Regions from separate parts of the Providencia sp. PROV003 genome, predicted to be linked through region 2. Evidence: predicted binding sites of a transcription regulator. Region 2 holds the regulator's gene; the other holds the start of a gene.
What was found. Region 2 encodes PhoB, which activates phosphate uptake and scavenging genes when phosphate is short. Its sites were predicted from a motif close to CTGTCATAAAACTGNCNNAT; they were not measured.
Positions count from the first base shown of each region.

Region 1: a site for PhoB is predicted at 3,870-3,889, ahead of pstS (phosphate ABC transporter substrate-binding protein PstS). Genes of this name have one in related genera too.

Region 1 is NZ_CP096369.1:453,316-458,359, reverse strand. It holds gene M1F14_RS01920 (Tex family protein) at 1-558, opposite strand, end outside; gene greB (transcription elongation factor GreB) at 729-1,214, shown strand; gene ompR (two-component system response regulator OmpR) at 1,331-2,050, shown strand; gene envZ (two-component system sensor histidine kinase EnvZ) at 2,047-3,378, shown strand; gene pstS (phosphate ABC transporter substrate-binding protein PstS) at 3,990-5,033, shown strand.
Region 2 is NZ_CP096369.1:4,463,313-4,468,356, forward strand. It holds gene ggt (gamma-glutamyltransferase) at 1-289, shown strand, start outside; gene brnQ (branched-chain amino acid transport system II carrier protein) at 406-1,731, opposite strand; gene phoR (phosphate regulon sensor histidine kinase PhoR) at 2,223-3,533, opposite strand; gene phoB (phosphate regulon transcriptional regulator PhoB) at 3,557-4,246, opposite strand; gene sbcD (exonuclease subunit SbcD) at 4,495-5,044, shown strand, end outside.

The sequences.
Region 1 (5,044 bases), 660 kb from region 2:
ATTCTTCCAAATATAGTCACGAACTTTGGCCAATAAGGCGGCATCTTCGGCAAAACGCTCCATAAGAATATAACGTGCGCCATCTAAGGCTGCTTTTATATCCGCTACGCCTTTATCTGCATCGATGTAAGCTTGGGCTAGTTCTTCAGGGGACTGGCTTGGGTCTGTCCACAAGGTATCCGCTAATGGCTCAAGCCCTGCCTCAATGGCGATTTGCCCACGGGTACGACGTTTCGGTTTATACGGTAAATACAGGTCTTCAAGTTCAGTTTTATTGAGGGTAGTATCAATCGCAGAGGCAAGCTCTGGGGTTAATTTCCCTTGCTCTTCAATCGATTTCAGAATGGTTTGCTTACGGTCATTCAGTTCGCGTAAGTACCCTAAGCGGCTTTCTAGCTGGCGAAGCTGAGTATCGTCCAACCCTCCGGTAACCTCTTTACGGTAACGAGCGATAAACGGGACAGTATTACCTTCATCTAATAAGGTGATGGCAGAAAAAACCTGTTTCGGTTGGGCATGCAGTTCTGCTGCGATGATTTGGCTTAGAGTTTCATTCATGTCGTGTTTAAATACCTACTGAAAGAACAATTAAAAAAATTTACTGCACTGTTATACTTGGTGATAGCCATAATTTCCAGACTGAATTTAAGCCTATTGGTAGGAAAGTCTCAGATTATGTTCTATAAATTATTATAATCACTGTCTCTATTGACGAATATTTTAAGGTTATGACAAAAAGTCTTTTAATTACGCGTGAAGGTTGGGATGCGTTAGACAAAGAGCTAAAGTATCTGTGGAAAGAAGAACGGCCTAGAGTAACCCAATCTGTTTCTGAAGCAGCAGCCCAAGGGGATCGTTCAGAAAACGCAGAGTACATATACGGTAAAAAAAGGTTACGTGAAATTGATCGGCGTATCCGGTTTTTATCTAAAAGATTGGATCAACTAAGGATAATCGAACCTGACCCTCGGCAAGAAGGCCGTGTCTTTTTTGGTGCTTGGGTTAAACTTGAAGATGAAAATGAAAATATCAGAATATTCCGGATAGTCGGGGCTGATGAGTTTAACCCTACAAAACAATGGATTTCAATCGACTCTCCCGTGGCGCGAGCCCTGATTGGTAAACGAGTTGATGATGAGATAATAGTAAATACTCCAGGAGGGCAAGTAACCTATTTCATATTAGAAATAAGTTATCGTCCACTAAGCATCTGAAGTGTAAAATGATTCATTAAATCCTATGTTAGTGGTAAATTAGTAGGCATTAATATTTTTTTGCTTACTTTGATTAAAAAAATAATTTGAAAGATGCACATCTTGAGGGCTACAAAATGCAGGAAAGTTATAAGGTTCTTGTCGTCGATGATGATATGCGTTTACGTGCACTGCTAGAGCGTTACCTCACAGAGCAAGGCTTTCAGGTAAGAAGTGCCGCAAACGCTGAACAAATGGACAGAATCCTGACGAGGGAATCAATTCATCTGATAGTATTAGATTTAATGCTACCGGGTGAAGATGGGTTATCAATTTGTCGTCGTTTACGCAGTCAAAATAACCCAATCCCTATTATTATGGTTACCGCGAAAGGTGAAGAGGTTGACCGCATTGTTGGTTTAGAAATTGGTGCTGATGACTATATTCCAAAACCTTTCAATCCACGCGAATTACTGGCTCGTATCCGTGCGGTACTTCGTCGCCAAGCAAATGAACTACCGGGAGCGCCATCTCAAGATGATGCTGTCATTACATTTGGTAAATTTAAGTTAAATCTTGGAACTCGTGAAATGTTCCAAGGTGATGAAAATATGCCATTAACTAGTGGTGAATTTGCGGTATTAAAAGTGTTGGTTTCTTATCCAAGGGAACCATTATCTCGTGACAAGTTAATGAGCTTAGCGCGAGGCCGTGAATACAGTGCGATGGAACGTTCTATCGATGTTCAAATTTCACGTTTACGCCGTATGGTTGAAGAAGACCCTGCCCATCCACGCTATATTCAAACAGTTTGGGGCTTGGGTTATGTGTTTGTTCCAGATGGAAGTAAAGCATGAAGCGACTGAGGTTCTCACGACGTAGTACATTTTCTCGCTCGTTATTTTTGTTCGTTGCGTTGTTATTCGCAAGCCTAGTGACCAGCTATATGGTCGTGTTGAATTTTGTTGTGATGCCTAGCTTACAACAGTTTAACAAAGTACTGGCTTATGAAGTTAGGACGTTGATGACAGAGAAAATGGTTCTACAGGATGGGACCTCGGTGCGGGTATCCCCCGCGTTACGTAAAAAAATCTATAATGAATTAGGTATTACCTTTTACGCTCATTCAGCTGCAATGGAAGAAGGGTTGAATTGGGCGAAAGAGTATGATTTTTTAAGCGAACACATGTCGGATTATTTAGGTGGTAAGGCAAATGTTCACCTCGAATTAGGCCGTGAATATCCGATTTTGTGGCTGACATCTTACCTCGCACCTGATATCTGGGTGCGAGTCCCCTTGACTGAGATAGGTCAAAATCAATTTTCCCTCGTTTTCCGTTATACACTGACTATTTTCCTGACAATTTTTGCCGGAGTGTGGCTGTATATTCGTTATCAGAACAAGCCGTTGCTTGAGTTGGAATACCATGCTGGTGAGGTTGGAAAAGGGGTTATTTTACCGCCCATGCAAGAAAAAGGCGCGACTGAGGTAAGGGCGGCAATTCGTTCCTTTAACCATATGGCCGCTGGAATCAAAACGCTAGAAAACGACCGAACTGTTTTAATGGCAGGGGTTAGCCATGATTTAAGAACGCCATTAACTCGTATTCGTTTAGCAACAGAAATGATGAGCCCAGAAGATAGCTACCTTGCGGAGTCTATCAATAAAGATATTGAAGAGTGTGATGCGATCATCGGTCAATTTATGTCCTACCTGAAAACAGGGCAAGAAATGGATATGGAATTCTGCGACCTTAATTCAATCCTTATGGAAGCGGTCAATTCAGAAAGCAATGTGATCGGTGAAATCGAAACAGCGCTGGAGCCGGGCTCAATGATAGTAAATGGTAACCCGTTAGCTATCAAACGCGCTATCACGAATATGATTGTCAACGCATATCGTTATGGTAATGGCTGGATTAAAGTAAGTAGTGGTAAAACGGAAGATTCTGTTTGGTTCCAAGTGGAAGATGATGGTGTAGGTATCAAAGAAGAAGATATTCACCGGTTATTCCAACCCTTTGTACAAGGCGAAAAAGCACGTAGTAATAAAGGGACTGGTTTAGGCTTGGCGATTATTCGCCGGATTGTCGATGCCCATGAAGGGAGCATTGAAATCCATAAGAGTGAGCGCGGTGGGTTTGCGATTAGGGCTTTGCTTCCCCTTAAAGAGAAAGAAGACTAAATACTCTTCACACTTTGCGCCGCAGCGTTGTTGGCTGCGTTCGGCTACTCGGGTCACATACTTATGTATGCTCCCCGAGATATCCTCTCTGGCCGCCTAGCTGCAACACAAATTGTTTTGAGTATTATTTGTATCAAGTAGGAAAAAGAGGCTCTCTTTTTTAGGGGCTACCTACAACTGGAACTATTTAGCGCTATTCCTTTACTCTTCACACTTTGCGCCGCAGCGTTGTTGGCTGCGTTCGGCTACTCGGGTCACATACTTATGTATGCTCCCCGAGATATCCTCTCTGGCCGCCTAGCTGCAACACAAATTATTTTGAGTATTATTTTATAGTTGCAGGATAAAAATATTTTTCGCTTTTATGACAGTCTGTCATTTTTCTTTTTGATATTAGTTTTGAAGTTTTGTTTTTATAACTAATTGAATCTTAAGTTGTAAAATTGTATTTTTCTTCGATTTTGTTTTCTCGCCAGCGAAAAAATCAGCAATTGTCATAAAACTGTCATAAAAACGACATGTTGTCGTAACTAAATTGTCCTATTTTTCCTACCGTGACATACACCCAACAATTTTATACTTGATTGTTTCTATACATCCCCGGAGGGATTATGAAAATGACGCGTACCACCTTAGCAAGCGTAATGGCAGCAACTTTATCTTTGACCGCAATGTCTTCTTTTGCTGCTACCAGCCTGACCGGAGCTGGCGCGACTTTCCCCGCTCCTGTTTATGCAAAGTGGGCAGACTCTTATCAGAAAGAAACAGGTAATAAAGTAAACTATCAGGGGATTGGCTCTTCTGGTGGTGTCAAACAAATTAATGCAAAAACCGTTGATTTCGGTGCCTCTGATGCGCCATTAACTGACGAAAAACTGAAAAAAGATGGTTTATTCCAGTTCCCAACAGTCATTGGCGGTGTTGTCCTGGCTGTCAACGTAAAAGGCATTGAGTCAGGGCAACTGACTTTAGATGGCAACACTTTAGGGGATATCTATTTAGGTAAAATTACTAAGTGGAATGACCCTGCTATTGCTAAGTTAAACCCAAATGTTAGCCTACCAGACCAAACTATCGCAGTCGTCAGACGTTCTGATGGCTCAGGTACCACTTTCGTATTCACTAGCTACTTAGCGAAAGTTAGTGCAAGCTGGAAATCAGATATTGGTGCGGGTTCAACAGTTAACTGGCCAAAAAATAGCGTAGGTGGTAAAGGTAACGATGGCGTTGCAGCATTTGTTCAGCGTCTGCCAGGTTCTATTGGTTATGTGGAATATGCTTACGCAAAACAGAATAATCTTGCTTATACTAAACTGATATCTGCGGATGGCGAAGCAGTCTCGCCAACAGGTGAAAGTTTCAGCGCAGCAGCGAAAAAAGTTGATTGGTCTAAATCTTTTGCTCAAGACCTCACGAACCGTGATGGTGCCAATGCATGGCCAATCACATCGACAACTTTTATTTTAGTACACAAAGAGCAAGCTAATGCTGAAAAGGGCAAAGCAACGCTCGACTTCTTTAACTGGGCCTATGAGAAAGGTGGTAAGCAAGCGGAAGCATTAGACTACGCAATTTTACCTGAAGAAGTGGTGACAGCTGTTCGCGCAGCATGGAAAACAGAAGTAAAAGATAGCCAAGGTAAAGCACTTTTCTAAGTGAACCTCGG
Region 2 (5,044 bases):
TAATGCACCGAGGGTCCATCATCAATGGTTACCAGATGAAGTGTATTATGAGCAAAGAGGTGTCTCTAAAGATAGCTTAGCCCTGCTTGATAAAATGGGTTACAAGATGGTTGAACAAACCCCTTGGGGCGCAGCTGAGCTGATTATGGTCGCCATTCCAGAAGGAGCTGGCGTCAGTGCCAAATCATCAGGCAATGATTCTGCTGTTTCAGGAAAAGTACGTGAAGGCTTTATTTATGGCTCTAACGATGTCCGACGCCCTGCTGGGAGTGCCGTTGGGGTTGACTAATACCTGAAAAAAATGCCCCCGCCATAATGACGGGGGCATTTAAACTTGCGAACAAAGAAGGATAAAATGTATTTTCCTCTTTGTCTTATTAGCTAAAAATCAGCATGTGAATTAGATTACGCTTGTTTATGTTGCGCCGCCGGTGACACAAATTTATCACACAAAATTGCAACCACTAACACAACAATTGTTGGCAATACCCATACTAAATCTTGCTTATACAGTGGCATTGCTGTCATCCACTCAGGGATATACACTTTTAAGTGATCAGAGGCTTTAACTGCGCCAATTAAACCAACAACAAAACTAACTAACATGGTTGGGGCAATAACCACGGTCGGATTCTTCCACCACTTCAGAGTAAAACTCAATAAAATCAAAACAATACATGGTGGATAAATAGAGACCAACACGGGGTATGAAAACGCAATTAGTTTACTTAAACCAAGGTTTGATATCACCATGGAGAAAACCCCTAGGATCAAAACTAATTTACGATAAGAAATAGATACATAGCGGCTAAAAAATTCTGCACATGCACAGGTTAAACCAACCGCAGTAACCATACACGCCACAAAAATTAATACGGCTAAGAAGAAACTGCCATAGTTACCGAAAGTGTATTGTACATATGTATGCAGAATATCTGCACCATCTGCTGGGTTAGGGATTAAAGAACCGCTATTTTCGCCCAGTTTAAATAAGGATAAATAAACCAGCGTTAATAATACCCCAGCAATTAAACCTGCCCACATCGTATAACGCGTCAATAACGAAGAGTTTTCAATCCCCCTTGAGCGGGCGGCATTAACAATGACAATACCAAATACCATGGCACCAAGAGTATCCATGGTCAAATAACCATTAATGAAACCATTGGAGAAAGCCATTTCACGGTAATCTACCGTTGAAGGGATTGGGTCGCCTGCAGGCCACATTACCGCAGCCACGCCTAAAATAGCTAAAGCAAGCATTTTTACAGGGGCCAAGATGTGCCCTACGCTATCTAGTAATTTACCCGGATACAGTGAAATACCAATAACTAAGACAAAGTACACTAGGCTGTAGATCAGTAACAACATGTCAGATTCACCACCAAATAATGGTGCGATACCGACTTTATAGGACACTGTTGCCGTTCTTGGTGTAGCGAAAAGAGGGCCGACAGATAGATAAGCAATAACCGCGAGTAGTAACCCTGCCGTTTTCCCCACTGGGGTACTAAGAGCTTCAATCCCCCCACCCACTTTAGCAAGGGCAATAACGGTTAAAACGGGTAGACCGACACCTGTAACAAGAAACCCAAGTGCTGCCGTCCAAACTTGTTCCCCTGCCTGCAAACCAACCATAGGCGGGAAGATAATATTCCCAGCCCCAACAAATAACGCAAAGGTCATAAAACCTAATGCGATGATATCTCTAGATGATAAACGATGAGCCATATTATGTTAATTTTTAGTGACGAAAATAGAAAGTTATGGGTTTACACTTAGCAACCCTTTGAAATATATATAGCGAGATAGAATTCTGAGAAACATACTATTAACAATACAAAAAGGTATGTTCTTTTGCATTTGACAAAATGAAAAATTAATAAACAGAAAAATTCGCCAATAACTGACAACAAGTAGAACTTTTATAGGGCAAAAAGGCAATAGCAAACGTGAAAACAAGAGTAAATCACTAAACTAATTTTCAGAACCAGTGATTCCTTTCAGTAAAATCACAATCCCCGTTATATGATTTGCTCGAAAAATAAACAACCCATCATTTTGTCACCCCCATATTTCGATAATTTTCAGGATATATTTTTTCAAAATGAACAGTTGGTGGGATAAAATATAAAAAAAATGAATTAATAGAATTAATCAATCGATTAATAAAAAGAATCCACTTTATTAATATTTTGATTCTATTAATAAAGTGGAATTATTTATGACTTTTTAAGGTTTTTATCATCAACAATTAACACCGTTGGTAAAGTAAATGAAAATTCACTCCCTTTACCAATCTGGCTAGTCACCACTAATTGGCTACTATGATGTTGAACCGCATGTTTGACGATAGCTAACCCAAGACCTGTCCCACCGCCACCTTGCCGTGAACGCGCTTTATCTACCCGATAAAACCGCTCAGTGAGGCGTGGAATATGTTCTGCAGGGATACCTGGACCATTGTCCCTCACGCTAAAACGTGCACCACTATAATTTCTTTGCCAATCAACCCAAATCTTTGACCCTTCCGGTGTATGACTTATTGCGTTATACACTAAGTTTGCAACCGCGCTACGTAACTGCTCTTCATTGCCATGAACCCGCAGTTTTTCATCAATATTAAACACAAACTGATGACGCCCCTGACTTAAACTCAGAGCTTCTTGCTCAATCATTTTGAGAATCAATGGGATATTAACTTGTTCATCAAGGTTGATTTGTGGGGCAATTTCAATACGGGATAACTGCAACAGTTGCTTAACTAAATTATCCATCCGCTGAGTTTGCTCTTGCATAACATGCAAGGCTTTTTTATTAACTGCAGGTACCCCTTCTTGGTCATCCATCACTTCAAGATAACCCTGAATAACGGTAAGAGGAGTACGTAATTCATGGCTTACATTCGCAAAAAAATCCCTACGAGCCTTTTCCAAACGGCGTTTTTCTGTGACATCTCGTGCCACCATCAATAGCTGCCCTTCGGTATAAGGTAAGATACGAAACTCAACAATCTCACCACTATTAAGCTCAATAGTTAGCGCTTGCTCGTAATTTTTAATGGAAAAATAACGGCTAAAATCAGGGTAACGCAACAAATTAAAAATATGTTGGCCATTATCTTCTGGCCAGCGAAAACCCAGTAAAGCTTGGGCGTGACGATTACACCAAAAAATCGTCCCTTCGGTTGTCATCATGACTACCGCATCAGGTAAGGATTCAGCACCACTTCGAAAACGTTTAATTAATTGGCCTAATTCACGACGGCGCTTACGGTTACGTTGCTGCATCTGGTAGATACCGTAAAAGATAGGCTCCCAACCTCCACGCCCTTCCGGTGGCAGCATACTTTTATCTAACCAGAGCCAATAGGAAAGTTTTAATAAATTATACCCATGCCAAACCAGCGCGGCCAGCAGTGATATCACCAATAGCCAAGGTAAGTGGCCAATAAAAACTGATAATATCAGTGCTGGTAAGATAAATAAAAACAGCCCTAAAATCAGCTGTTTAATGGATAAGCGTTCAAGCACGCATGCCTCTCTTTAGGTAGTTTTCAATAACGAACCGAGAAACGATAACCTGTACCGCGCACAGTTTGAACCATTTTATCATGCCCACCAATTTCCAACGCTTTTCGCAAACGCCGAATATGCACATCTACAGTTCTATCTTCCACATACACATTAGCCCCCCAGACATAATTCAATAACTGTTCACGGCTATATACACGCTCTGGGTGGGTCATAAAGAAATGTAAGAGCTTATACTCTGTCGGCCCCATATCAATAGGCGTCTCATTACTGGTCACACGATGGGAAGTTGGATCTAGCGTTAACCCATTCATTTCAATAATATCTTCTGTTGCCATTGGTGAAATGCGACGTAAAATCGCCTTCACTCGGGCAATTAATTCTTTTGGGGAAAACGGCTTAATCAAATAGTCATCAGCGCCAACTTCTAAACCTTTTACGCGATCTTCCTCTTCTCCCCGAGCCGTCAACATCATGACTGGAACATCACGCGTGGCGCTATCACGCTTCATGTGTTTAATCACTTGGATACCAGAACCACCGGGGATCATCCAATCAAGTAATACTAAATCAGGTAAAGGGTCGACCATCTGAGCGATGGCACTGTCATAATCATCAGCTTCAATAGGCTGAAAACCATTCTGTTCTAACACAAAACAAACCATTTCTCGGATGGGCGCTTCATCTTCAACAACTAGAATGCGTCTTGCCATGATTGTTCCTGTAAACTAAGAAGACATTTTTAATGTGAACGCATTATGCGTCACTTTTATGACAGAATTATGAATATCAATCTATATAGTACACATTCCTCTATATTTTAGCGGTTAAATGTCATCTAAGTGAAATATTTCCGCAATAGATGAGAAATTAATTGACTTTCCCCTATGAATTAGCGGGATCAGGTATACTGATTTGTAGAATATTCATAGCTCTTAATGATGATAGGAATTGATTACTCATGCGCATTATTCATACTTCTGACTGGCACCTTGGTCAGTACTTTTTTACCAAAAGCCGTGCGCCTGAGCACCAACACTTCTTAAATTGGCTCGTTGAACAAGTCGAATTATACCAAGTTGATGCCATCATTGTTGCTGGCGATATTTTTGATACAGGCTCCCCACCAAGCTATGCACGTGAGTTATACAATAAGTTTATTGTTAATTTGCAAAAAACAGGGTGCCAATTAGTGATATTAAGTGGCAACCACGATTCCGTCTCTGTGCTCAATGAGTCTAGCGCATTGCTTAGCTATCTTAATACTCACGTTATAACTTCAAGTAGTGAACCCAATGTTATTACCTTGTGCGATAAACAGTCACAGCCAGCCGCTTTAGTGTGTGCAATTCCATTTCTGCGACCACGCGATATTCAACTAAGTATTGCGGGGCAAAGTATTGAAGAAAAACAACAATCATTGCAAACAGCGATCCATAACCATTACCAAGTCAGTTATCAACTAGCCCTTGAACAGCGTACAACAATGGGGTTAGATCTTCCTATTATCG